Regions from separate parts of the Massilia sp. 2TAF26 genome, predicted to be linked through region 1. Evidence: predicted binding sites of a transcription regulator. Region 1 holds the regulator's gene; each other region holds the start of a gene.

Region 1 (7,927 bases):
GCCGAGCAGTGCGGCTACATCGGCGACGACGTGATCGACCTGCCGCTGTTCACCCGCGTCGGCTTTGCCGTCACGGTGCCGAGCGGCCATCCGGAAGTGCAGTACCGCGCCCACTACGTGACGAAGAATGCGGGCGGACGCGGCGCCGTGCGCGAAGTCTGCGACATGGTGATGCGCGCCCAGGGAACCTACGAACAGGCATTGGCACCGTACTTTGGATAATCCTTCGCAAGCCATGGCGACCACGACCTACGTCAACAAGCGCACCGCGCACCGCTGGCGTCTGCTGGCATTGATGCTGGCGGCCGTGTTCTTCGCCTTCGGCAGCTTCTGGCTGGTGCAGGTGATGCGCGGCGAAGGCGAAGCGCACCGCGTCGACGTGGGCGACGATCCGGACTACATCATCGACAACTTCAGCTTCGTGCGGATGTCGGAAGCCGGCCAGCCGCGCTACGTGATCTCGGGCGAGCGCCTGACCCACCGCCCGGCCAACAACACCTCGGTGATCGACAAGCCGGTCGTGCAGAGCATGAGCACCGACCGGCCGCACATGACGATGACGGCGAACACCGCCAACGTCAACCAGGACCAGAACCAGATCGACCTGATCGGCAATGTCGACATCTCGCGTCCCGGCAACGCCACCTCGAAGCCGATGCGCATCCGCACCGAGGCGCTGACCGTGCTGCCGGACGAGGAAATCTCGAAGACCGACAAGCCGATCCAGATGACGCTCGGCGCCGCCTCGGTCACCGGCGTCGGCATGGTCGCCAACAACGCCACACAGCAGGTGACGCTGGGCGGCCGCGGAGAACTCATCTTCCCGCCGAAAGGAAAACAATGAAAAAAATACTCGCTGTCGCCGCGCTGTCGCTGGCAAGCCTGACCGCCTCGGCGGAGCGTGCGGATTCTCTCAAGCAGGCCAAGATCGATTTCAACAACGCGCACATCGACGAGGTCACCCAGACCCGCACCTTCACCGGCAACGTCGTGCTGACCCGCGGCACCCTGACGATCAAGGCCGACAAGGCCGTGCTCACGGAATCGCCGGAAGGCTATATGGCGGTGACCCTGACCGCCGCGCCGGGCCAGCCCGCGACCTTCCGCCAGAAGCGTGACGGCGGCCCCGACCTGTGGGTCGAAGGCCAGGCCCAGCGCATCGAATACGACGAGCGCACCGAGCTGGTCAAGCTGTTCTCGAACGCGGTCGTCAAGCAGCTCGAGGGCAAGCGCATGACCAGCGAGGTGAACGGCCCGTTCATCTCCTACGACAACCGCACCGAGCAGGCCAACGTGTTCAACGACACCAGCGGCGAAAGCAAGCCGGGCGGCGGACGCGGCACCATCATCATCGCGCCGCGCCGTACCGCGCCGGCGGCGGCTCCCGCGACCACGCCGGCGGCGCCGGCAGGGAAGCAGTAAATGAAGGCCGTCCTTGCCGCTGCCGCGCTGTTGCTGGCGCCGCTGGCGCAGGCGGAGCGGGCGGATGCGCTCAAGCCGCTGAAGGTGGTCGGGGGCAACGGGACCCTGGACCAGGTCACGCAAACCGTGGTCCTGACCGGCGGCGTGACCGCCACCCGCGGCACCATGCTGCTGAAGGCCGAGCGTGCCGAGATCAAGGAAGCGCCGGACGGTTACAAGACCATCGTCCTGGTCGCGGCGCCCGGCAAGCCGGCGTCGTTCCGCCAGAAGCGCGACAGCGGCCCCGAGCAGTGGGACGAAGGCCAGGCCGAGCGCATCGAGTACGACGAGCGCACCGAGGTCGTCAAGTTCAGTTCGAACGCCGCCATCAGGCAGCTGGAAGGCAGCAACGTGATGCGTGAAATGGGCGGCGAATTCATCGCCTACGATGCGCGCAAGGAAGTCCTGCTGAACCTGAACGACCCGAGCGGCGTCGACAGGCCCGGCAAGGCCCGCGCCAGTTTTACTTTTTATCCGCGCCGCACTGCGTCGGCCGGGCAACCGGAAGCAGGAAAGCAATGATGGATGTACACGCAGACGCCGCCGCCATCGCGAGCGGCGGCAGCACCCTGGTGGCCAAGGGGCTGCAGAAAAGCTACGGCAAGCGCCTGGTGGTGCGCGACGTTTCGCTGCAGGTCGCCTGCGGCGAGGTGGTGGGCCTGCTCGGCCCGAACGGCGCCGGCAAGACGACCTCGTTCTACATGATCGTGGGCCTGGTGCCGGCCGACGCCGGCGCCATCGTCATCAACGGCACCGACATCACCAGCCTGCCGATCCACCGGCGCGCCATGCTGGGCCTGTCCTACCTGCCGCAGGAAGCCTCGGTGTTCCGCAAGCTGACGGTGGAGGAGAACATCCGCGCCGTGCTGGAACTGCAGCGCGAGGACGGCAAGCCGCTGGGCAAGAACCGCATCGAGGAGCGCCTCAACGAGCTGCTGGCCGAGCTGCAGATCGAGAAGCTGCGCGAGAACCCGGCGCTGTCGCTGTCGGGCGGCGAACGGCGCCGCGTGGAGATTGCGCGCGCCCTCGCCACCAACCCGCGCTTCGTGCTGCTGGACGAGCCGTTTGCCGGCGTCGATCCGATCGCGGTGATCGAGATCCAGCGCATCGTGCGCTTCCTGAAGGAGCGCGGCATCGGCGTCCTGATAACCGACCACAACGTGCGCGAGACGCTCGGCATCTGCGACCGTGCCTACATCATCAACCAGGGCGCGGTGCTGGCGTCGGGACGCCCGGACGACATCATCGCCAATGAATCGGTTCGCCGCGTCTACCTGGGTGAACATTTCCGGATGTAGTCATGAAACAGACGCTGCAACTCAAGACCTCACAGCACCTTGCGCTGACACCGCAACTCCAGCAGTCGATCCGGCTGCTGCAGCTGTCCACTCTCGAGCTGCACCAGGAGATTGAACAGGTCCTCAGCGACAACCCGCTGCTCGAACGCCTCGACGATCCGCTCGACCACTCGGTGCGCCTGCTGGCCGACGGCGCGATCAACAACGGCGCGTCGACCTCCACCACGCCCGACTCGCCGCCCTCGTCCAGCCAGGGCGAGGAGGGCAATGGCGGCGGTGGCGCCGAAGCCGAAGGCGGCGACAGCGACAACGGCGATGCCGGCGGCGCCGAGCACGACATGGACTGGGGCGATTCTGGCCGTTCCGGCAGCGGCAGCGGCGGCGAGGAAGAGGACGGCCGCCCGCAGCTGGAAGCCAGCCCGGTCTCGCTGCGCGAACACTTGATGGAGCAGGTACGCCTGACCTGCATGTCGCCGCGCGATTGCGCGCTGGTCGAGATCGTCGTCGACACCCTCGACGACAACGGCTACCTCGAAGAAACCCTGGACGAGCTGCATGCGCGCCTCCCGGCCGAACTCGAAGTGGAATTCGAGGAGTTGCGCACCGCGCTGGCGCTGGTGCAAAGCATGGACCCGCCCGGCGTGGGCGCGCGCAGCGCCGCCGAATGCCTGGCGCTGCAGATCCGCCGCATGCCGGGCGTGCCGCTGGTCACGCGGCGCATGGCGCTGACCATCGTCGAACGCTACCTGACCTGGTTCGCGCAGCGCGAATTCAACAAGCTCAAGAAAGCCCTCGACTGCGACGACGAAGACCTGCGCGAAGCCCAGGCCGTGATCCGCCATTGCAATCCGCATCCGGGCGCGGCCTTCGCTTCCGACGTTTCCGACTTCGTGGTGCCGGACGTGATCGTGCGCCGCGCGAAGGACGGCTGGAGCGTGCAGCTGAATCCCGAGGTGATGCCGCGCCTGCGCGTGAACAGCCTGTATGCCACCTTGATGAAGCAGGGAAAATCGGAATCCCAGCTGGCGGCGCAGTTGCAGGAAGCAAAATGGCTCATCAAAAACATGCGCCAGCGCTTCGATACTATCCTTCGGGTAGCTCAAGCAATCGTGGAGCGCCAGCGGAACTTTTTCTCCCATGGCGCCGTTGCCATGCGGCCCCTTGTTTTACGTGAGATAGCTGATACACTAGGTCTACACGAGAGCACAATTTCTCGTGTCACAACTCAGAAATACATGCTGACGCCGCACGGCATGTTCGAGTTGAAGTACTTTTTCGGGAGTCACGTCGCGACCGAGGCAGGAGGAGAAGCCTCCTCGACCGCGATCCGGGCTCTCATCGTACAACTCACAGGAGCAGAAGACCCCAAAAACCCTTTATCCGACAGCAAGATCGCGGAGATGCTAGGGGAACAGGGAATGGTTATCGCACGCCGCACGGTAGCGAAATACCGCGAGGCGCTGAAGATCCCTCCCGTCAGCCTCCGTAAATCTCTGTAGCAAGCTCTTTCAGCAAGCTCTTGCAGCAAGCTTCTTGCAACAACGCTGCCCTGGTGCGTGGTATGCGCGTACGACAGGCAGCGCATCATCAAAGGAGTGTGTATGAATCTCACTATCAGCGGACATCATCTCGATGTAACCCCGGCAATCCGTGAATACGTACAGAACAAGCTCGAACGCATCACCCGCCATTTCGATCAAGTGATCGACTCCCACGTCATCCTCTGCATTGACAATCTCACCGAGAAAGAAAAGCGCCAGAAGGCCGAGATCAACTTGCGCCTCGCCGGCAAGATCGTTCACGTCGCCAGCGCCGCGCACGACTTGTACGCCGCGATCGACATGCTGATGGACCGGCTCGACCGGCAGGTGCAGAAGTACAAGCAGATGCTGCAGGATCACAGTAGTACACCGCTCAAGCGCATACCCAACGATGGAGGAGAAGCTGCCGCTACAGCGTGATCCTTCCGCTGGCGCAGCACAAGCAAGGAAGGGCGCATCTGGCGCCCTTTTCGTTTTCCGGGCCGCGCTACAATGCCGTTTTCCATTTCAATAAATAAAAGAACATGAGCGAATACGTGCAGACCCGCGTTGCCAGCGGCACCGGCATCATTACCCTCGACCGTCCCAAGGCCCTGAACTCGCTGTCGCTGGAGATGGTGCGCGCACTGACGGAGACCCTGCTGGCCTGGCGCGACGATTCGAACGTCGACGCCGTCGTTATCAAGAGCAGCAGCGAGAAAGCCCTGTGCGCAGGCGGCGACATCCGCTTCTTCCACCAGGCCGGGCGCGCCACGCCCACTGGAGGCAGTGCGCTGCTGGAAGACTTCTTTACCGAAGAATACGCGCTGAACCACCTGATCCACTTCTATCCGAAACCCTATATCTCGTTGATGGACGGCGTGGTCATGGGCGGCGGCATGGGTATCGCCCAGGGCGGGCCCGAGACCGGCCTGCGCATCGTGACCGAACGCACGAAGATGGCCATGCCCGAGGTGAACATCGGCCTGTTCCCGGACGTCGGCGGCAGCCACTTCCTGTCGCATGCGCCGGGCGCGCTCGGCATGCATCTGGGACTGACGGGGCTGACCATCGGCGCCGCCGATGCGCTCTACGTCGGCCAGGCCGACGTGTTCGTGCCGGGCGCCGAACTGCCGGCACTGCATGCGCTGATCGCTGCGACGCCGGGCAAGCAGCTGGCCGATGCGATCCGCGCCTTCGCCGCGCCGTTCGCGCAGCAGGCCGGCGCCAGCGAACTCGAAGCGCAACGCGCGCTGGTCGACAGGCACTTTGGCGCCGACTCGGTACAGGCCGTGATGGTCTCGCTGGAGGGCGATGACACCCCATTCGCGCAGAAGGCCCTGGCCGCGATGCGCCAGCGCTCGCCGCTGATGATGTGCGTGACGCGCGAGATGCTGGTGCGCGGCGCCACGATGGACGTGGCCGCCTGCCTGCGCATGGAGCGCTCGCTGGTGCGCCGCAACTTCGAACACGGCGAAGTGCTGGAAGGCGTGCGCGCGCTGGTGATCGACAAGGACAATGCGCCGAAGTGGAACCCGCCCGCGCTGGATGCCGTCACGCCGGAGATGGTGGCGCGCTTCTTCGAGCCGGTGTGGCCGGCGCATGCGCATCCGTTGCGCCACCTGCCATAAGCGGCGCCCGCTCCGCCGCCCCGGCATCCGCCGGGTTTTTTTTCGCCGACCGATAATGCGTTGCAGCATAAGCACGAATTTATGCGATGATTTCATCAGGCAATGAAATAATGGCATAGCCAAGCACAACAATAGAGGAGTCCAATTTGTCGTTTCTGATCGTCCTGGCCGCGCTGGCCTTCCTGATGGTGGCCGCCTACCGCGGCTATAGCGTCATCCTGTTCGCACCGATCGCCGCCCTCGGCGCGGTCCTGTTCACCGACCCGTCCGCCGTGGCGCCGGTCTTTTCCGGCATCTTCATGGAAAAGATGGTCGGCTTCGTCAAGCTCTATTTCCCGGTCTTCATGCTGGGCGCCGTGTTCGGCAAGGTCATCGAGATGTCCGGTTTCTCGAAATCCATCGTGCAGGCGGCGATCCGCTACATCGGCCGCTCGCGCGCGAACGCCGTGATCGTCGCCGTGTGCGCGCTGCTGACCTATGGCGGCGTGTCGCTGTTCGTGGTGGTGTTCGCCGTGTATCCGTTTGCGGCTGAGCTCTACCGTCAGAGCAATATTCCGAAGCGCCTGATGCCGGGCGCGATCGCACTGGGCGCCTTCTCGTTCACCATGGATTCGCTGCCGGGCACGCCGCAGATCCAGAACATCATCCCGACCACCTTCTTCAAGACCACCGGCTGGGCCGCGCCCGTGCTCGGCACCATCGGTTCGGTGTTCATCATCGTGGTCGGCCTGACCTACCTGGAATGGCGCCGCCGCGCCGCGATGGCGAAAGGCGAGGGCTATGGCGCGCACGCCGATGTGCCCGAGGCGGAGGCGAACCGGGAAGCGCTGCCGCATCCGCTGATCGCGGTGCTGCCGCTGGTGCTGGTGGGCGTGGCCAACTTCGCATTCACCAAGATGATCCCGGTCTGGTACGGCGCCGGCGCCTATACGGTGCCGCCCGAAGTGCTGCCGGGCGTGCACACGCCGGTGACGGCCACGGTCAAGAGCGTGCTGGCGATCTGGTCGGTCGAAGCCGCGCTGCTGCTCGGCATCCTGCTGGTGCTCGCGACCGCCTTCCGCCGCGTCAGCCAGCGCTTTGCCAGCGGTTCGAAAGAAGCCGTCGGCGGCGCCCTGCTGGCGGCGATGAATACCGCGTCCGAATACGGTTTCGGCGGCGTGATCGCCGCGCTGCCGGGCTTCATCGTCGTCAGCGATGCCCTGAAGGGGATTCCGAACCCGCTGGTGAATGCGGCGGTGTCGGTCAGCTCGCTGGCCGGCATCACCGGCTCGGCCTCGGGCGGCATGAGCATCGCGCTGGCCGCGATGTCCGACCTGTTCATCAAGGGCGCCGAAGCGGCCCATATTCCGATGGAAGTCCTGCACCGCGTGGTGGCGATGGCCAGCGGCGGCATGGACACGCTGCCGCACAACGGCGCCGTGATCACCCTGCTGGCGGTGACCGGGCTGACGCACCGCGAGTCGTATCGCGAGATCTTCGCGATTACCGTCATCAAGACGCTGGCGGTGTTCTTTGTGATTGGGGTGTTTTACGCGACCGGGTTGGTGTGAGTGTTAGCTCGTCGTCCCCGCGGAGGCGGGGATCCCGGTTCGGCTATCAGTGCTGCTCGCGATGCCGCACAACCACCCGTTCGGATTCGCCGAAGTAAGCCGCCAGCCGTTCCGCCATGTACACGGAGCGGTGCTGTCCACCCGTGCAGCCGACCGCCACCGTCAGGTAGCTGCGGTTGTCGGTCTTGAACGATGGCAGCCATTTGGCCACGAAGGCGCGGATGTCGGCCAGCATTTCGACGGCCTGGGGCTGGGCGTCGAGGAAGGCGATGACGGGCGCGTCCTTGCCGGTGAGCGGTCGCAAGGTCAGGTCGTAGTAGGGATTCGGCACGGCGCGCACGTCGAACACGAAGTCGGCGTCCAGCGGCACGCCGCGCTTGAAGGCGAAGGATTCGAAATACAGGGTCAGCTTCGCGAATTCGATCTCGGCCAGTTCCTTGACCCAGGCGCGCAGTTTGTTCGCCGAC
Region 2 (7,927 bases), on a different contig from region 1:
CACCGCGTCCGACAACGAAGTGAAGTTGAAATCCCTGACCTTCATCGGCGGAATCGCCATCTGGAACGGCGCTTCGTCGCCGCCGATGATCACCGGCTTGCCGATCTCCTCGATGTTGTTCAGCATGGTCACCGGGCTCTCGTTGAAGCGGAAGTTCTTGATCGGGTACTTGATCTTGCCGTTCTCGATGTAGAAGGTGCCGTCGCGGGTCAGGCCGGTCAGCAGCACGGACTGCGGGTCGACCATGCGGATGTACCAGGTGCGGGTCACCAGGATGCCCTTCTTGGTGCTGGCGATCAGGTCCAGGGTCGACTTGTCGGTGCCAGCCATGATGATGTTGCCCGGCGTCGCGGTCGGCTTCACGCCCTTCTTCTTGGCCCAGTACTGCGAATAGTTCAGGGCGTTGACCTTGCCGTCCTTGATGATATCCATGCGCTCGCGCGCGATCAGGTTCTGGGTGTCCCAGGGCAGCACCGGCACGTCCGGATTCCACGGGTCGGCCCAGATGTTGACCTGGCTGTCGAACAGCTTGTCGCCCAGGCGCGAGGCGCCGCCCTTCTTCGACAGGAAGCTGCGGCCTTCGTCGGTCTGGCGGGCGTCGAAGCCGGACAGCATGAAGCCGATCAGGTCGGAGGTCGCGGCCGGCTCCAGGATCACGGTGTAGCGGCCCGGCTCCAGCGCCTTGGCGTCGACCGAGCGCAGCGCCTTCTCGATCGCCACGTCGGCCGCTTCGCGCGGATCGAAGCGGGCGGCGTCGGTGGCGGTGCGCTTGACCCAGCCCGAACCGCGGCCGTCTTCGGTGCGCACGGTGCAGGTGAAGTCCAGGCCGGTCTCGTCCTGGTGGCCGTAGACGCCGTTCGAGTTGCCGACCGAAGTGAACGACGTGCTGTCGGTGAAGAAGCCGGCGGCCACCAGTTTATTCTTGCGGCAGGCTTCGATCGCATAGGCGGCGGCCTGGGCGCGGTATTCCGGATCGATGGCGGCGGTCTTCTTGTTGAAGGTCTCGGAGGCGCGGTAGTTCTGCTTGGCCACGGCCGGCATGAATTCCGGATTCTCCGGCGCCAGGCGCGCCAGGTCTTCGGCGCGGCGCACGGCCTTTTCCAGCGACTTGTCGTCGAACTCGTTGATGGTGGCGACGCCCTGGCGCTTGCCGAAGGCGACCTGCACGGCGATATTGGTGTCTTCCGCCAGGCCGGCGGTGGAGACGGCGTTGCGCGCGAAACGGATATTGCCCTGGCGGCTGCCGTTCACGGTGACGCTGCATTCGTCGGCCTTGGACAGCGACAGCACGCGGTCGCAGATGCGTTTGGTTTGTTCCTGGGTCAGGATGGTCATGTGGTGTGCTCCCTGCCTTAGCCGATCTTGCGGGCGGTGTTGATGACGTTGATGCCGTTGAAGCGCGCGGTGCTGGCGCCGTGCGAGACGATGGAGATCTGCGGAGGCTGGCCCTTGCCGTCGAAGAAGGAGCCGCCCATGCGCCAGTCGCGCTCGTCGCACAGCGCGCTGCAGGCATTCCAGAATTCCTGGGTATTCGACTGGTAGGCCACGTCTTCCAGCATCTGGCCGATCTTGCCGTTGTTGATCTCGTAGAACAGCTGGCCGCCGAACTGGAAGTTGTAGCGCTGCTGGTCGATCGAGAACGAACCGTCGCCGACGATGTAGATGCCCTTCTTGATGTCCTTGACCATCTCGTCCGGGCTCAATCTCTTCTTGCCCGCCTGGAGCGAGACGTTCGGCATGCGCTGGAACTGCACGTTGCTCCAGCTGTCGGCGTAGGAGCAGCCGTGCGATTCCTTCTCGCCGATGATGTGGGCCTGGTCGCGCGTGGCCTGGTAGTTCACCAGGATGCCGTCCTTGATGATGCCCCAGCGCTTGCACTTGACGCCTTCGTCGTCGTAGCCGACCGCGCCCAGCGAGCCCGGGGTGACCTTGTCGGCCACGATGTTCACCAGCGGCGAACCGTAGTTGAATTTCTTCGTTTCCCACTTGTCGAGGGTGGCGAAGCTGGTGCCGGCGTAGTTGGCCTCGTAGCCCAGCACGCGGTCGAGTTCCGTCGGGTGGCCGACCGATTCGTGGATCGTCAGCCACAGGTGTTCTGGCGACAGCACCAGGTCGTACTTGCCCGGGGTGACGCTCTTGGCGGTCAGCTTGCGCTTGGCGTCGCGGCCGGCGGCGCGGGCGTCCTCGACGATGTCATAGGATGTCGTGTACAGGGTGGCGACGCCGCCGGCGGCCTTGATCTTGTCTTCCTTGCGCGCGGCCAGGTATTCGTAGCCCATGCCGACCGGCGCCGACAGGCCCTGGCGCGAGCGGAACTTGCCGGTCCCCTTGTCGACCGCGGTGGCGGTCAGCGGCGCCCACATGCGCTGGATGTCCTGGTCGATGTAGGAGCCGTCGGTGGACGCGAAGTACTTCTGCTGGTTCACCTGGAACAGCATCGAGTTCATGAAGGTCGCGCCGCCGTCCATGCCGGCCTTGTTGGCGGCGATCAGCAGTTCGGCCTTCTCCTTGACCGGCACCGTGCGCCAGTCCTTTTGTACCGGCGTCGCCCACGAGACCTCGCCCACGCCCTTCACCGGTGCCAGCTGCACCGGTTCAAGCTGCAGCTTGGCGTTGGCCTTGGCGATCGCCACCGCCTGGCGCGCCGCGCCGGCCACGCCGTCCGGGCTCATGTCGTTGGTGGCGGCGAAGCCATAGGCGCCGTTGCAGACCACGCGCACGCCGATGCCGGCCGACTCGGTGTTGACCACGTTCTCGACGTTCAGGTCGCGAGTGATCACGTACTGGTTGAGGTAGCGGCCGATGCGCACGTCGCAGTAGCTGGCGCCGGCCTTGGTGGCGGCGTTCAGCGCGGTGTCGGCCAGCAGCTTCTTGGCCGCGACCGGCATCGGATTGAGCAGCTCTTCGGCGGCGATCGCGCGGCCGAATACGGGCACCAGCATCGTGCCGAAAGCCAGGCCGCTGATGTTGAGGAAGGTACGGCGTTCCATGACGTCTCCTGAGGTGGACAGTGGTCCGGCGGGCGGACCGCTCTTGTTGTGCTGCGCTTTACTTCTTCTCTTTATCTGCTGAACCATAGCAGCAAGTAAAGTTCTTGAATAGGCAATCTTTATGCCAGGTGCCTGGGTTCCTGCTTGCCAGCGCGGCCAGGGCGGACGGTGTCCGCGCGGGCCGCGTCCGCCCTGTGTCCGGCAGGTGTCCGGTCGGACAGGTTTAATACATACGCAATCTTTACTTGACGACAACTAGGGCCTGCCCGATGATCGGCGGAGGGCACGGCATGGCGCCGCTACCCCACCGACATTGGAGACCGAGACATGAAACGATTCATCCTGGCCGCCGTACTGGCAGGCTTGGCCGGCACGGCGCTGGCCGCCAACCAGGCCGACGACGCCCAACTGCGCGCGGCCATCGCCGGCAGCCACCGCTCAAGCGCCAACGTGGCGCGCGACACCTGGCGCCATCCTTACGAAACGCTGACTTTCTTCGGCATCAAGCCAACCATGACGGTGGTCGAATTGCTGCCGGAAGGCGGCTGGTACACCGAGATCCTGGCGCCCTACCTGCGCCAGGACGGCAAGCTGATCGGCGCCGGCCTCATATCCAGGACGCTGCTGGAGTCCAACCCGGCGGTGTATGACAAGGTCGTGCGGGGCGCCTTCAATCCACCAAAGGCCATCTACAACTTCGCCCCGCCAAACAGCGTCGACATGGTGCTCACCTTCCGCAACGTGCACAACTTCGTCGAACTGGGCGACGACAAGGTCAAGGAAATGTTCAAGGCGCTGTACACCAGCCTGAAGCCGGGCGGCGTGCTGGGCGTGACCGACCACCGCCTGCCGGAATCCATGCCGCAGGATGCCAAGGCCACGAGCGGCTACATCCATGAGTCGTATGTGATCAGGATGGCCGAAAGCGCCGGCTTCAAGCTGGCTGGGAAATCCGAGATCAACGCCAACCCGAAGGACAAGGCCGACCACAAGGGCGGCGTGTGGGCCCTGCCGCCGACCCTGGCCAACCGCGACGAGGACCGCACCAAATACCAGGCCATCGGCGAAAGCGACCGCATGACCCTCAAGTTCGTCAAACCGTAAATGTCACGCCGTGGTGAGTATTTGTGAACTTTCACGCTTCGCCACGGTGTATATTCGCTCAGCAATCTTTCCGATTCAAAGAGACGCATGACACTTTTCCGACTCGCTGCCGCCGCAGCGCTTGCCGCCGCCTGTGCGATGGTCCAGACCCAGGTCCAGGCCCAGGACCTCGATGCGAAGGCCGCACCGACCAAATCCGCCATTCCGTCTCGCGTCGAAAACTCGGTCGTCAAGATCTTCTCGACCTTGCGCCGCCCCGACCCGTATAAACCCTGGACCAAGGCCACGCCGCAGGACGTCACCGGCTCGGGCGTGATCATCGAGGGCAAGCGGATTCTCACGAATGCCCATGTGGTCGGCTACGCCAGCCAGGTCGAGATCCAGGCCAGCCAGGACGGCGACAAGGTCGCCGCCACGGTGGTGGCGGTGGCGCGCGGGATGGACCTGGCCCTGCTCAAGCTCGACGACGAGTCCTACTTCAACAAGCATCCGGCGCTGCCGCGCGCCAGCGTGCTGCCGGACGTGCGCGAACAAGTGTTCGCCTACGGCTATCCGGTCGGCGGCAACTCGCTGTCGATCACCAAGGGCATCGTCTCGCGCGTCGAATTCGTCCCCTACGGCTTCGGCAACGCCGGCCTGCGGGTGCAGATCGACGCCCCGATCAATCCCGGCAACAGCGGCGGCCCGGTGATCGCCGGCGACAAGATGATCGGCCTGGCCTTCTCCGGCGTGGCCGGCGCCAACAACATCGGCTACGTGATCCCGAACGAGGAGATCGAGCTGTTCCTGAGCGACGTCGCCGACGGCCGCTACGACGGCAAGCCGCTGCTGCTCGACAGCGTGCAGACGCTGGAGAATCCGGTGCTGCGCCAGTACCTCAAGCTCGACAGGTCGGTCGAGGGCGCGGTCGTGCACCGTCCCGCGCGCAGCGACGCCGCCTATCCGCTGAAGGAATGGGACGTCATCACCCGCATCGGCGAGCACCCGGTCGACAACCAGGGCATGGTCAAGCTGGGTCCCAACCTGCGGGTGCGCTTCCAGTACCGCGTGCAGCAGGTGGCGAAGGACGGCAAGGTGCCGCTGACCATCGTCCGCGACGGCAAGACCATGCAGGTGCAGGTGCCGGTTGGCGGCGCGCGCCAGCTCCTGATCCCGGACCTGGCCGGCGGCTACCCGTCCTACTTCGTGTACGGCCCGATCGTGTTCACGCGCGCCACCGCCGAGTACCTGTCCTTCATCACCGCCAACGCGGCCGCGCTGAACGGCTTCAGTTTCAACGCCAGCCCGCTGGTCACGCGCCGCGGCGATTCGCCCGACGCCCAGCACGAGGAACTGGTGGTGATCAGCTCCCCCTTCTTCCCGCACAAGCTGGTGGCCGGCTACAGCAACCGCATGGGCGCGGTGGTCGAGTCGGTAAACGGCGTGCCGGTGCGCAGCCTGCGCCACCTGGTGGCCCTGCTGCGCGACCTGAAGGACGACATGGTGGTGCTGCGCTTCGACCAGCGCGAGGGCGAGACCATGGTCCTGCCGCGCAAGGAGATGGTGGCCGCCACCGAGGGCATCCTGTCCGACAACGGCATCCGTTCCCAGGGATCGGCCGACATGATGGATATCTGGAACGGCAAGAAGATCTGAGCATGCGAGCGTCCTTCCTGCAGCGGATGGCCTGGCTGGGCCTGGCGCCGGCGACCGGACTGGCGCTGGCGGCATCGCCGCAGGCGGCGGCCGACGCCGCTCCCGGCGTGACGCCGGCGAGGCTGGCGGCGCTGGCCTTCCCGGGCTGGAGCGACAACCCGGCGGGACGGGTCGTGACCGTCAGCCTGCCGCGCCTGCCCGGCATGTCCCGCAAGGCCGGCCACGGCGGCTGGACCGCGGGAACGAACCGGGTAGTCGCCGAACCGCGGCTGCTGCTGCGTACCGATGCCTCGCACCTGACCTTGATTGCCGGCCTGGTGCCGTCGGAAGAAGGCAGCACGCCCGCGGTCAACCATACGACGCCGATGGCGCTGGCCGCCTACCAGTTCGAGCAGAGCGGCGGCCAGTGGAAGGTCGTGGGCCGCCAGGGCGTGTTCGCGCTGCGCGGCTTCTTCGGCGGGGCCAATGTGCGCGCGGTGCCGCTGTCCGGCCAGCGCCAGGGCATCGCAGTGGAATACGGCAGCTGCTGGCAGGGCTATTGCGGCACCTGGATGTCGCTGTACGAACTGGACAAGGGCACGGTGCACCACGAAGCGGTGGTCGAGATGGCGCTGTCGGGCATCAACGTCGACAGTACCGGCGACTGCATGCGCCGCCTGCAGCCGCTGATCAAGGCGCACCCGCAGGACACCCACCCGGACGACGACCGCACCCCGCCCGACGGCCACGACTGCTATGCCATCGAAAGCGACTGGAGCATCGAGCCCTCGCGCGAGCAGCCGGGCGACCTCGTGATCCGCTACCAGGGCGCGATCAGCCGCGCCGAATCCCACGCCGCGCCACCCAGCGCCATCGACCAGCGCCAGGTACTGCGCTACAGCGATGGGAAGTATCGGGCGATTTCGGGGTTCAATCCGGTGCCGCCGATCTGATCCTTACTTCTTCACCGGCGTAAAGTTCAAATCCTGGAAGTCATAGCTGAAGTCGGTCTCGGTGGAAATCGGCTGCATCTTCATGCGCTCGATGCTGCCGTCCGGGTTCAGCGCGAAGGTCACGTAGGCATCGGCGTTGAAGTTGCGCTCCTTCCAGCGCACGATGAAGGTGTCGTGCTGGAAGTGCTCCATTTCCCCGCTCAGGTCCGGCGTGCGCGTCAGCGACAGGATCTGTTTTCCGCCGACGTGCTTGATGGTGGCGATGCCGTACCACGGGTCCTGGTAGTCGCCGTCGTAGGCGGTGCGCGGCAGCGACGGCTGGGATTTCGCGGCGCGGGCGGCGCTGTTCTTGGCCAGGCGCGCCTTTTCCTTGGCGTGCATCTCGTCCTCGACGGCGGCGACGGCGCCGATCCAGTCGGTCTTGTCGTCGCGGTCCACGAGGCGGCCCAGCAGCTGCCACTGCAGCGCGTTCAGCGAGCCGCCGCTTTCGGCATTGGTGAGGATGGCGATGCCCAGCTTCTCTTCCGGCACCAGAACCACCTTCGAATAGAAGCCCTGCAGCGCGCCGCTGTGCATGGCCAGCAGCCTGCCGTGGTAGTCGCGCAGCTGGAAGCCGAGGCCGTAGGCCGCGAAGTTCGGCTTGGTACCGGCCAGCTTGGGATTCGGCTCGCTGATGCGCATCGGGGTCTGCGCGGTCCACAGTTCGCGCGCCTGCTTGGCGCTGTACAGGCGTGTTTCCTTGCCGTCGGCGCCGGTGCCCAGCTTGCCCTGCGCCAGCAGCACGTTCATCCAGCGCGCGATGTCTTCGGCGTTGGTGTTGATGCCGACCGCGCCGACCGCGTTCGGTACCGGCATCGCCTTCACGGCGGCGATCTTGTCGTTGATCTTGCTGTGCGCGTTGGCGACGTTCGGGTTGCCTTCGTTCTCGAGCAGGCTGGTGGTCGTGGTGGCCATGCCGACCGGGGTCAGGATGCGCTCGCGGATGGTCTCGCCCCAGCTCTTGCCGGACTTCGCCGCGATGATCTTGCCGGCCACGATGTACAGCAGGTTGTCGTAGGCATAGCTGCTGCGGAAGCTGGTCGCCGGCGGAATGAAGCGCAGCTTGTGGATGATCTCGTCGGTCGAGAAGCCGGTGGTCGGCCACCACAGCAGGTCGCCGGCGCCCAGGCCCAGGCCGCTGCGGTGGGTCAGCAGGTCGCGCACCGTCATCTCGTGGGTGACGTAGGCATCGTACATCTGGAAGTCAGGCAGGTGCTTGGTGACCGG
Region 3 (7,927 bases), on a different contig from region 1:
ACGAACACCGCCTTCAGGCCGGCTTCCTCGGCCAGGTCGGTAATCAGGCCGGCGCCGACAATCGCCCCGATCCCGTCCGCTTTCAGCTCGTCGATGGCGGCGCGCGCATCCTCCTCGGTCACATAGGTGCGCTGGACGATGGACAGGCCGAAGGTGGCGGCGAACTCCGCCAATTCCGGCATCGGCTGCTGGTAGCTGATCACCGCGACCCGCGGCGACAGGCGGCGCGCCCGCGCCAGCGCCTGCATCACGTCGCTGCCGCTGGCCTTCGCCGCCACCACCGGCACCGAGACCCGTCCCTTCAGGTAGGCGGCGTTGGAGCCGGCCGCGATCACGACGTCGCAGTGCTCAAGCGCCATGCGTTCGCGGATATGGCGCGCGGCGTCGTCGAAGCCCAGGTGCAGCGGCTCGATCTGGGCCAGGTGGTCGTATTCGAGGGTGATGTCGCGGAACAGATCGGACAGGCGGGACACGGAAACGGTCCAGATCACAGGCTTGTCGAGGCCCTCGTGCAGGGTGCGGGTGGGATGACTCATATCGCAAGTGTAGTGGAATCCGACCCATGCCGTAAGAATCGGGTAAGGACCGGCCCGTAGGATCGCAAACAGCCTGCATAAAAGGCATCACTAAAAGTATTGGAGACAAAAGTGGATCAAGACATTGTTCAACGGGTCAAGAACGACCCGAATTACCAGAAGCTGGTCAAGACCCGCTCCCGCTACGGCTGGATGCTGACCTGGGCCGTGATGGTCGTGTATTACGGCTTCACCCTGCTGAACGCCTTCGACAAGGAATTCATGGGTTCCCGCATCGGTGCGGGCGTGATGTCCTGGGGCGTGCCCCTGGGCCTGTTCGTGATCCTGTTCACGGTCGTCGTCACCGGCATCTACGTGCGCCGCGCGAACAAGGAATTCGACGCCCTGACCGACGCCATCCAGCGCAATGCCGCCGCCGGCCAGCCCGCACAGACCAACCAGCCGAACAAGGTGCGCGCAGCATGAAGAACCTGATCCGTAACGCCAGCGCGCTGGCCGTCCTGGCGGCCGCCAACGCCGCCATCGCCGCGCCCGACCTGGGCCAGGCCACCAAGCAGGCCACCAACTGGACCGCGATCACGATGTTCGCCGTGTTCGTCATCCTGACCCTGTTCATCACCAAGTGGGCCGCCAAGCGCACCCGCTCGGCGTCCGACTTCTACACTGCGGGCGGCGGCATCACCGGCTTCCAGAACGGTCTCGCCATCGCCGGCGACTTCATGTCGGCCGCTTCTTTTCTGGGCATCTCGGCCGCGGTGTTCGCCAACGGCTTCGATGGCCTGATCTATGCGATCGGCTTCCTGGTCGGCTGGCCCGTCATCACCTTCCTGATGGCCGAGCGCCTGCGCAACCTGGGCCGTTTCACCTTCGCCGACGTCGCCGCCTACCGCTTCGCCCAGAAACCGGTGCGCATGTTCGCCGCCTCGGGCACCCTGGTCACCGTGCTGTTCTACCTGATCGCCCAGATGGTCGGCGCCGGCCAGCTGATCAAGCTGCTGTTCGGCCTGGACTACAGCATCGCCGTGGTGCTGGTCGGTATCCTGATGATGGTGTACGTGCTGTTCGGCGGCATGACCGCCACCACCTGGGTCCAGATCATCAAGGCCGTGATGCTGCTGGCGGGCGCCTCCTTCATGGCGTTCTCGGTGCTGGCCATGTACAACTTCAGCCCGGAAGCGCTGTTCGCCAAGGCCGTCGAAGTGCACGCCAAGAAGGACTCGATCATGGGCCCGGGTAACTTCATCAAGGACCCGATCTCCGGCATCTCCTTCGGCATGGCGCTGATGTTCGGCACCGCCGGGCTGCCGCACATCCTGATGCGCTTCTTCACCGTCCCGAGCGCCAAGGAAGCGCGCAAGTCGGTGCTGTGGGCCACCACCTGGATCGGCTACTTCTACATCCTGACCTTCATCATCGGCTTCGGCGCGATCGTGCTGGTCGGTACCAACCCGGCCTTCAAGGATGCGGCAGGCAAGCTCCTGGGCGGTAACAACATGGCGGCCGTGCACCTGGCGAACGCGGTCGGCGGCGACGTCTTCCTCGGCTTCATTTCGGCCGTGGCCTTCGCGACCATCCTCGCGGTGGTGGCCGGCCTGACCCTGTCGGGCGCCTCGGCCGTCTCGCACGACATCTACGCCACCGTCATCAAGAAGGGCCAGCCGGCCCCGGGCAGCGAACTGCGCGTCTCGAAGATCACCACCATCATCCTCGGCATCATCGCCGTGGGCCTGGGCTATGTGTTCGAAACCGTGAACGTCGCCTTCATGGTGTCGCTGGCCTTCGCGATCGCCGCCTCGGCCAACTTCCCGGTGCTGTTCATGTCGGTCCTGTGGAGCAAGTGCACCACCCGCGGCGCCACCATCGGCGGCTTCCTGGGCCTGATCACGGCCGTGGGCCTGACCGTGCTGTCGAAATCGGTGTGGGTCGACGTCTTCCACAACAAGACCGAGATCTTCCCGTACACCTCGCCGGCCCTGTTCTCGATGATCGTCGGCTTCGTGGGCGTGTGGCTGTTCTCGATCACCGACAAGAGCCCGCGCGCGGCGATCGACAAGGCTGGTTTCGAGGCGCAGGAAGTGCGTTCGGAGACTGGTATCGGCGCCGCCGCCGCATCGGCACACTGATCCGCCGCTGCTGTACACTGAACCCGAAAGCCGGTTTCCGGCCTTCGGGTTCTTTATTTGGGAAGGGGCGGGGAAGATGATACCGATACTGGTCGTGCGCGACATCCAGGAAGCCATCGCCTTCTATACGCGCGTGCTCGATTTCGAGCTGCGCTTCAGCTGGCCCGGGGAATCCGCGTGCTACGCGGGCCTGGCCAGGGGCAAGGAAGAGCTGCACCTGAACCTGACGCCCGGGGAAGGCCGCTTCGGCCATTCCAGCGTCATCGTCCTGTGCGAGGACGTGGATGCCCTGTTTTCAGGCTTCGTCGCGCGCGGATTGAATCCGCCCACCCGGCCGGAGTCGCCGGTGCACGCCGGCCCGCTCGAGCAGACCTGGGGCACCCGCGAATTCTACGTCGACGACCCGAGCGGAAACACGCTGGTCTTCCAGCAGCGCCGCTGAAGCTGCGTCAGGGCGCGACGTCGCCCGCCTTCTCCGCAAACGGCCGCGCATGGCGCACCAGCGACACCAGGGTCTTCCCCGGCTCCTCGTTGAAGATCTCGTGGGCCGAATGCTCGAACCACACCAGCCGCTTCGACGGCGCCTTCACCTTCCCGAACCATTCCGCGGTGGCCGATGAGGACACGTTGTAGTCGTGCCGTCCGTTGAAGATCAGGATCGGGCAGCGGAATGTCGTGTAGCCGCTGAAGTCCATCGAGATCGTCTCCGCCAGCAGGCGGCTGGACGAGAATTCGGTGGCGTCCCAGATGGTCTTCAAATCCGCATCCGTGTATTCCGGCGACAGCTTCACCGCGGCCGCCTCGGCGTCGAAGCCGGTCCTGCCATACACCGCGCCGCCGTAGCGGCCCAGCCATTTGCGCTGCAGGTAGAGGTCCTTCAGTGCTACCTGCTTGCCCGGCTGGGCGTAGGGCGCGATCGATTCCAGCTCGCGCACCGCCTCGAGATTGTTCTCCTTCTTCGCCGCATCCATCGCGAAGCGCCAGCCGCGCCGCTCGCTTTCCGGCGCATCCGTGATCTGGCCGATGCCGATATAGGCGTGCAGCCAGTCAGGATGGCGCTGCGCCAGTTCGATACCGAGCGAGCTGCCCCATGAGTGCCCCATCACGTAGATGCGCTGCTTGCCGAATTCCTTGCGCAGCCAGGCCACCATCTCCTCGGCGTCGGCCAGCATGCGGGCGCGGGTCATGGTCGGCGCTACCTTGCCCGGATCGTTGGCGGCATAGGTCTTGCCGGCGCCGCGCTGGTCCCATTGCACGACCGTGAAATACTCTTCCCAGCCGCGCTGGAAGTACCAGCTGGTCGGCATCGCCACATAGCCCGGGCCGCCGTGCAGCATCAGCAGCACCGGGTTGCGGCGGTCGGCGCCGCGCACACTGATCCACTGCTCGATGCCGCCGATCCTGACCGCCTGATTCCTTTCGATGCCCTGCGGGGTGACGATGCGGCGCATGTCGGCGACGATCTTCACCGCCTCGGCGCGGCTGGCGATGCCGTCGGCCCGGGCGTTCGCACCCGGACCGGTCAGCAGCAGCGCGCAGGCAAGCGATGCGTATGCGCGCCTCATCCTCATTCCTTGGCCGGATCGCGGTAGTGGAAGGGATCGGTCGGCGTCGGCTGCTTCGGCAGCACGTTGCGCGGCATCGGTGTGTCGCTCTCGGCCGCCTGCAGCAGCACGGTGGCCATGATCACCGCGGCCTGGCGCAGGTCTTCGGTGCGCAGGTGGTCGAAGGTGTCGAGGTTCGAATGGTGCACGCGCGAACCGTAGTCGAGCGGGTCCTGGATGAACTGGAAGGCGGGCAGGCCCATGCCGGCCATGATCTGGTGGTCGGTGCCGCCGGTCTTCTTGGCCACGACCTTGTTCGCACCCAGGCTGTCGAAGGGAGCGAGCCAGTTCTTCAGCACAGGTATCGCCGCGAAGTTACCCTCGGCATAGATACCACGGATCTTGCCCGAGCCGTTGTCGAGGTTGAAGTAGGCGGCCATCTCGTCATAGCCGGGCAGCGGCGTGACCGGGTAGGTCTCCCACATGAATTCGGGCAGTTTGGCGTGCTCCGGATTGCTCGGGCGCGGGCGGGTCGCGATGTGATTTTTGATATAGGCGAGGGAGCCCAGCAGGCCTTGTTCCTCGCCCGACCACAGCGCAAAGCGGATGGTGCGCTTGGGTTTCACGCCCAGCTGCGAGAGGATGCGCGCCGCTTCCATCACCACCACCGAGCCGGCGCCGTTGTCGGCGGCGCCGTCGCCGGCCACCCAGCTGTCGAGGTGGGCGCCGGCCATCACGTAGCCGGCCTGGGGATCGCTGCCCGGGATCTCGGCCAGGATGTTGTAGGCGTTCGTGTCGCGGTCGTCGAAGTGGACATTGCTGTTCAGTTCGAGCTTCACTTCGCCGACCTTGGCCAGGCGCGCCAGGCGGCGGTAGTCTTCGGCCGCCATCTCGACTTCGGGCAGGGAGACGGTGTCGCCCTTGCGGTGGAAGTAGCCTTCGCCCTGCACCAGGCCGCCGTTACGGTAGGACATCTTGACCAGCGCGACCGCTCCTTCCGCCGCCATGAAGCGGTCGATCTCGCGCGCCTGCTCGAAGTATTTCTTGTACAGGTCGAACGACTGGTCCGGATCGTAGTGCGGCTGGTCGTAGGTCGACAACTTGCCCAGTTCGGCCTCGTCGTAGCGCTTGAAGGTGGCGCTGGTGTCGTCCTTCGGCACCTCCGGATAGCTGACCAGCACGATCCTGCCTTTCACCTTGCCCTTGTACTGGGCCAGGTCGCGCACGTTGCGGACCGGCGCCACCACGATAGTCGCGCTCACGGTGCCACGGGTCGCCGGTGTCCAGGCCACCGGGATCGCGGTCAGGGCCAGCGGCCGCGGCGCCACCATGCGCACGCTCGAGGATTCGATCCACCAGCCGCGCCCGAAATCGTAGCCTTCGGCGTGGACATTCTTCAGGCCCCAGCTCGTGAACATCTGCTGGGTCCACTTTTCCGCCTGGCGCATCGACGGCGAATTGGTCATGCGGCCGCCGATGCGGTCGCTCAGGTAGGCGGCCAGGTTCACGACCTGGCCACGGTTATAGCCTTCGTCGGCGATGCGGTTGATGGTGTTGGCGTCGACCGGTTCGGCATGGGCGCCGAAGCAGAGCAGGGCGATGCCGGCGAGCAGGCCGGCCTTACGAATGTCGCACATAGATCCTCTTGGTTGTTTTTGTCAAAAAGGAATTGCGCAGGGGATTCTACGCCTGAGCAACTCAGCTGTGCGAACAGGATCCAGGCTTGCGTGTTGCGCAACGATGTTTCAAAATGAAACGTTCGTGAAACATCGATGCCGAAACACGCAGGGCGAAACGGCGCAAGTGCTTGAAAACACGGGGCAAGGCGCCAGCGATTGGCTTGGCACGCCGTTTGCATTAGTGAGGGCATATTCCCGTCAACGCATCATTGAAAGGTAAGAGGACATGAGCCAACTCTCCGCAGGCGCCAAATTCCGCCAGGCCGTGCAGGAAGAACATCCGCTGCAGGTGATCGGCGCGATCAACGCCAACCACGCCCTGCTGGCCAAGCGCGCCGGCTACCGCGCGATCTACCTGTCGGGCGGCGGCGTGGCTGCCGGCTCCCTGGGCCTGCCCGACCTCGGCATCTCGGGCCTGGAAGACGTGCTGATCGACGTGCGCCGCATCACCGACGTCTGCGACCTGCCGCTGCTGGTCGACATCGACACCGGCTTCGGCTCGTCCGCCTTCAACGTGGCCCGCACCGTGCGCTCGCTGATCAAGGCCGGCGCCGGCGCCTGCCATATCGAAGACCAGGTCGGCGCCAAGCGCTGCGGCCACCGGCCGGGCAAGGAGATCGTCAGCCAGGGCGAGATGGTCGACCGCGTGAAAGCCGCCGTCGACGCCCGTACCGACGACAACTTCGTCATCATGGCGCGCACCGATGCGCTGGCCGTCGAGGGCCTGGACAAGGCCGTGGAGCGCGCGGTCGCCTGCGTCGAAGCCGGCGCCGACATGATCTTCCCGGAAGCGATCACCAGCCTGGAGATGTACGCCCAGTTCAAGAAGGCGGTCAAGGTGCCGATCCTCGCGAACATCACCGAATTCGGCGCGACCCCGCTGTTCAGCGTCGAAGAGTTGAAAGGTGCCGACGTCGACATCGTGCTGTATCCGCTGTCGGCTTTCCGCGCCATGAACAAGGCCGCCGAGAACGTCTACGAGACCATCCGCCGCGAAGGCACCCAGAAGAGCGTGGTCGACACCATGCAGACCCGCGCCGAACTGTACGACCGCATCGATTACCATAGCTTCGAGCAGAAGCTCGATGCCCTGTTTGCCCAGAACAAAGCCAAATAATTCATCGAATACGGAGATATCAAGACCATGACCGATCAGACCAGCCAAACCGAGACCCCGACTTTCAAACCCAAGAAGTCGGTCGCCCTGTCCGGCGTCGCCGCCGGTAACACCGCGCTGTGCTCGGTGGGCCGCTCCGGCAACGACCTGCACTACCGCGGCTACGACATCCTGGACGTGGCCGACACATCCGAATTCGAAGAGATCGCCTACCTGCTGGTGCACGGCAAGCTGCCGACCGCCGCCGAACTGAAAGGCTACAAGGCCAAGCTGAAGATGTTGCGCGGCCTGCCGCAAGCGGTGAAGAGCGCGCTGGAAGCCCTGCCGGCCGCCTCGCACCCGATGGACGTGATGCGCACCGGCGTCTCGGTGCTGGGCTGCACCCTGCCGGAAAAGGACGACCACAACATCCCGGGCGCGCGCGACATCGCCGACCGCCTGATGGCGTCAACGGGTTCGATGCTGCTGTACTGGTACCACTTCAGCCATAACGGCAAGCGCATCGAAGTCGAGACCGACGACGACTCGATCGGCGGTCACTTCCTGCACCTGCTGCACGGCCAGAAGCCATCCGATGAGTGGGTGAAAGCGATGCACACTTCGCTGATCCTGTACGCCGAGCACGAGTTCAATGCCTCGACCTTCACCGGCCGCGTGATCGCCGGCACCGGTTCCGACATCTACTCGGCCATCACCGGCGCGATCGGCGCGCTGCGCGGTCCGAAGCACGGCGGCGCCAACGAAGTCGCCTTCGAGATCCAGAAGCGCTACGAGAACCCGGACGAAGCCGAAGCCGACATCCGCAACCGCGTCGCCAACAAGGAAGTCGTGATCGGCTTCGGCCACCCGGTGTACACGATCTCGGACCCGCGCAACAAGGTGATCAAGGAAGTAGCCCGCGATCTGTCGGCGAGCGCCGGTTCGATGA

What was found. Region 1 encodes sigma-54, which starts transcription at its own class of promoters, with help from an activator protein. Its sites were predicted from a motif close to TGGCANGNAANCTGCTTT; they were not measured.
Region 2: the regulator sigma-54 is predicted to act here: its motif matches at 3,100-3,117, upstream of AB4Z32_RS22845 (TldD/PmbA family protein).
Region 3: the regulator sigma-54 is predicted to act here: its motif matches at 6,045-6,062, upstream of prpB (methylisocitrate lyase).

What each region holds. Positions count from the first base shown of each region.
Region 1 covers NZ_JBFRFV010000004.1:89,229-97,155, forward strand. The annotation lists gene AB4Z32_RS05570 (KdsC family phosphatase) at 1-222, shown strand, start outside; gene lptC (LPS export ABC transporter periplasmic protein LptC) at 236-844, shown strand; gene lptA (lipopolysaccharide transport periplasmic protein LptA) at 841-1,422, shown strand; gene lptA (lipopolysaccharide transport periplasmic protein LptA) at 1,423-1,983, shown strand; gene lptB (LPS export ABC transporter ATP-binding protein) at 1,983-2,759, shown strand; gene AB4Z32_RS05595 (RNA polymerase factor sigma-54) at 2,762-4,258, shown strand; gene hpf (ribosome hibernation-promoting factor, HPF/YfiA family) at 4,361-4,720, shown strand; gene AB4Z32_RS05605 (enoyl-CoA hydratase/isomerase family protein) at 4,825-5,910, shown strand; gene AB4Z32_RS05610 (GntP family permease) at 6,057-7,460, shown strand; gene rapZ (RNase adapter RapZ) at 7,507-7,927, opposite strand, start outside.
Region 2 covers NZ_JBFRFV010000029.1:31,396-39,322, reverse strand. The annotation lists gene AB4Z32_RS22850 (TldD/PmbA family protein) at 1-1,335, opposite strand, end outside; gene AB4Z32_RS22845 (TldD/PmbA family protein) at 1,353-2,990, opposite strand; gene AB4Z32_RS22840 (class I SAM-dependent methyltransferase) at 3,318-4,094, shown strand; gene AB4Z32_RS22835 (trypsin-like peptidase domain-containing protein) at 4,182-5,729, shown strand; gene AB4Z32_RS22830 (hypothetical protein) at 5,732-6,661, shown strand; gene AB4Z32_RS22825 (serine hydrolase) at 6,665-7,927, opposite strand, start outside.
Region 3 covers NZ_JBFRFV010000007.1:198,154-206,080, reverse strand. The annotation lists gene prpR (propionate catabolism operon regulatory protein PrpR) at 1-536, opposite strand, end outside; gene AB4Z32_RS10050 (DUF485 domain-containing protein) at 648-1,001, shown strand; gene AB4Z32_RS10045 (cation acetate symporter) at 998-2,659, shown strand; gene AB4Z32_RS10040 (VOC family protein) at 2,736-3,101, shown strand; gene AB4Z32_RS10035 (alpha/beta fold hydrolase) at 3,109-4,224, opposite strand; gene AB4Z32_RS10030 (M20/M25/M40 family metallo-hydrolase) at 4,227-5,840, opposite strand; gene prpB (methylisocitrate lyase) at 6,109-6,999, shown strand; gene prpC (bifunctional 2-methylcitrate synthase/citrate synthase) at 7,027-7,927, shown strand, end outside.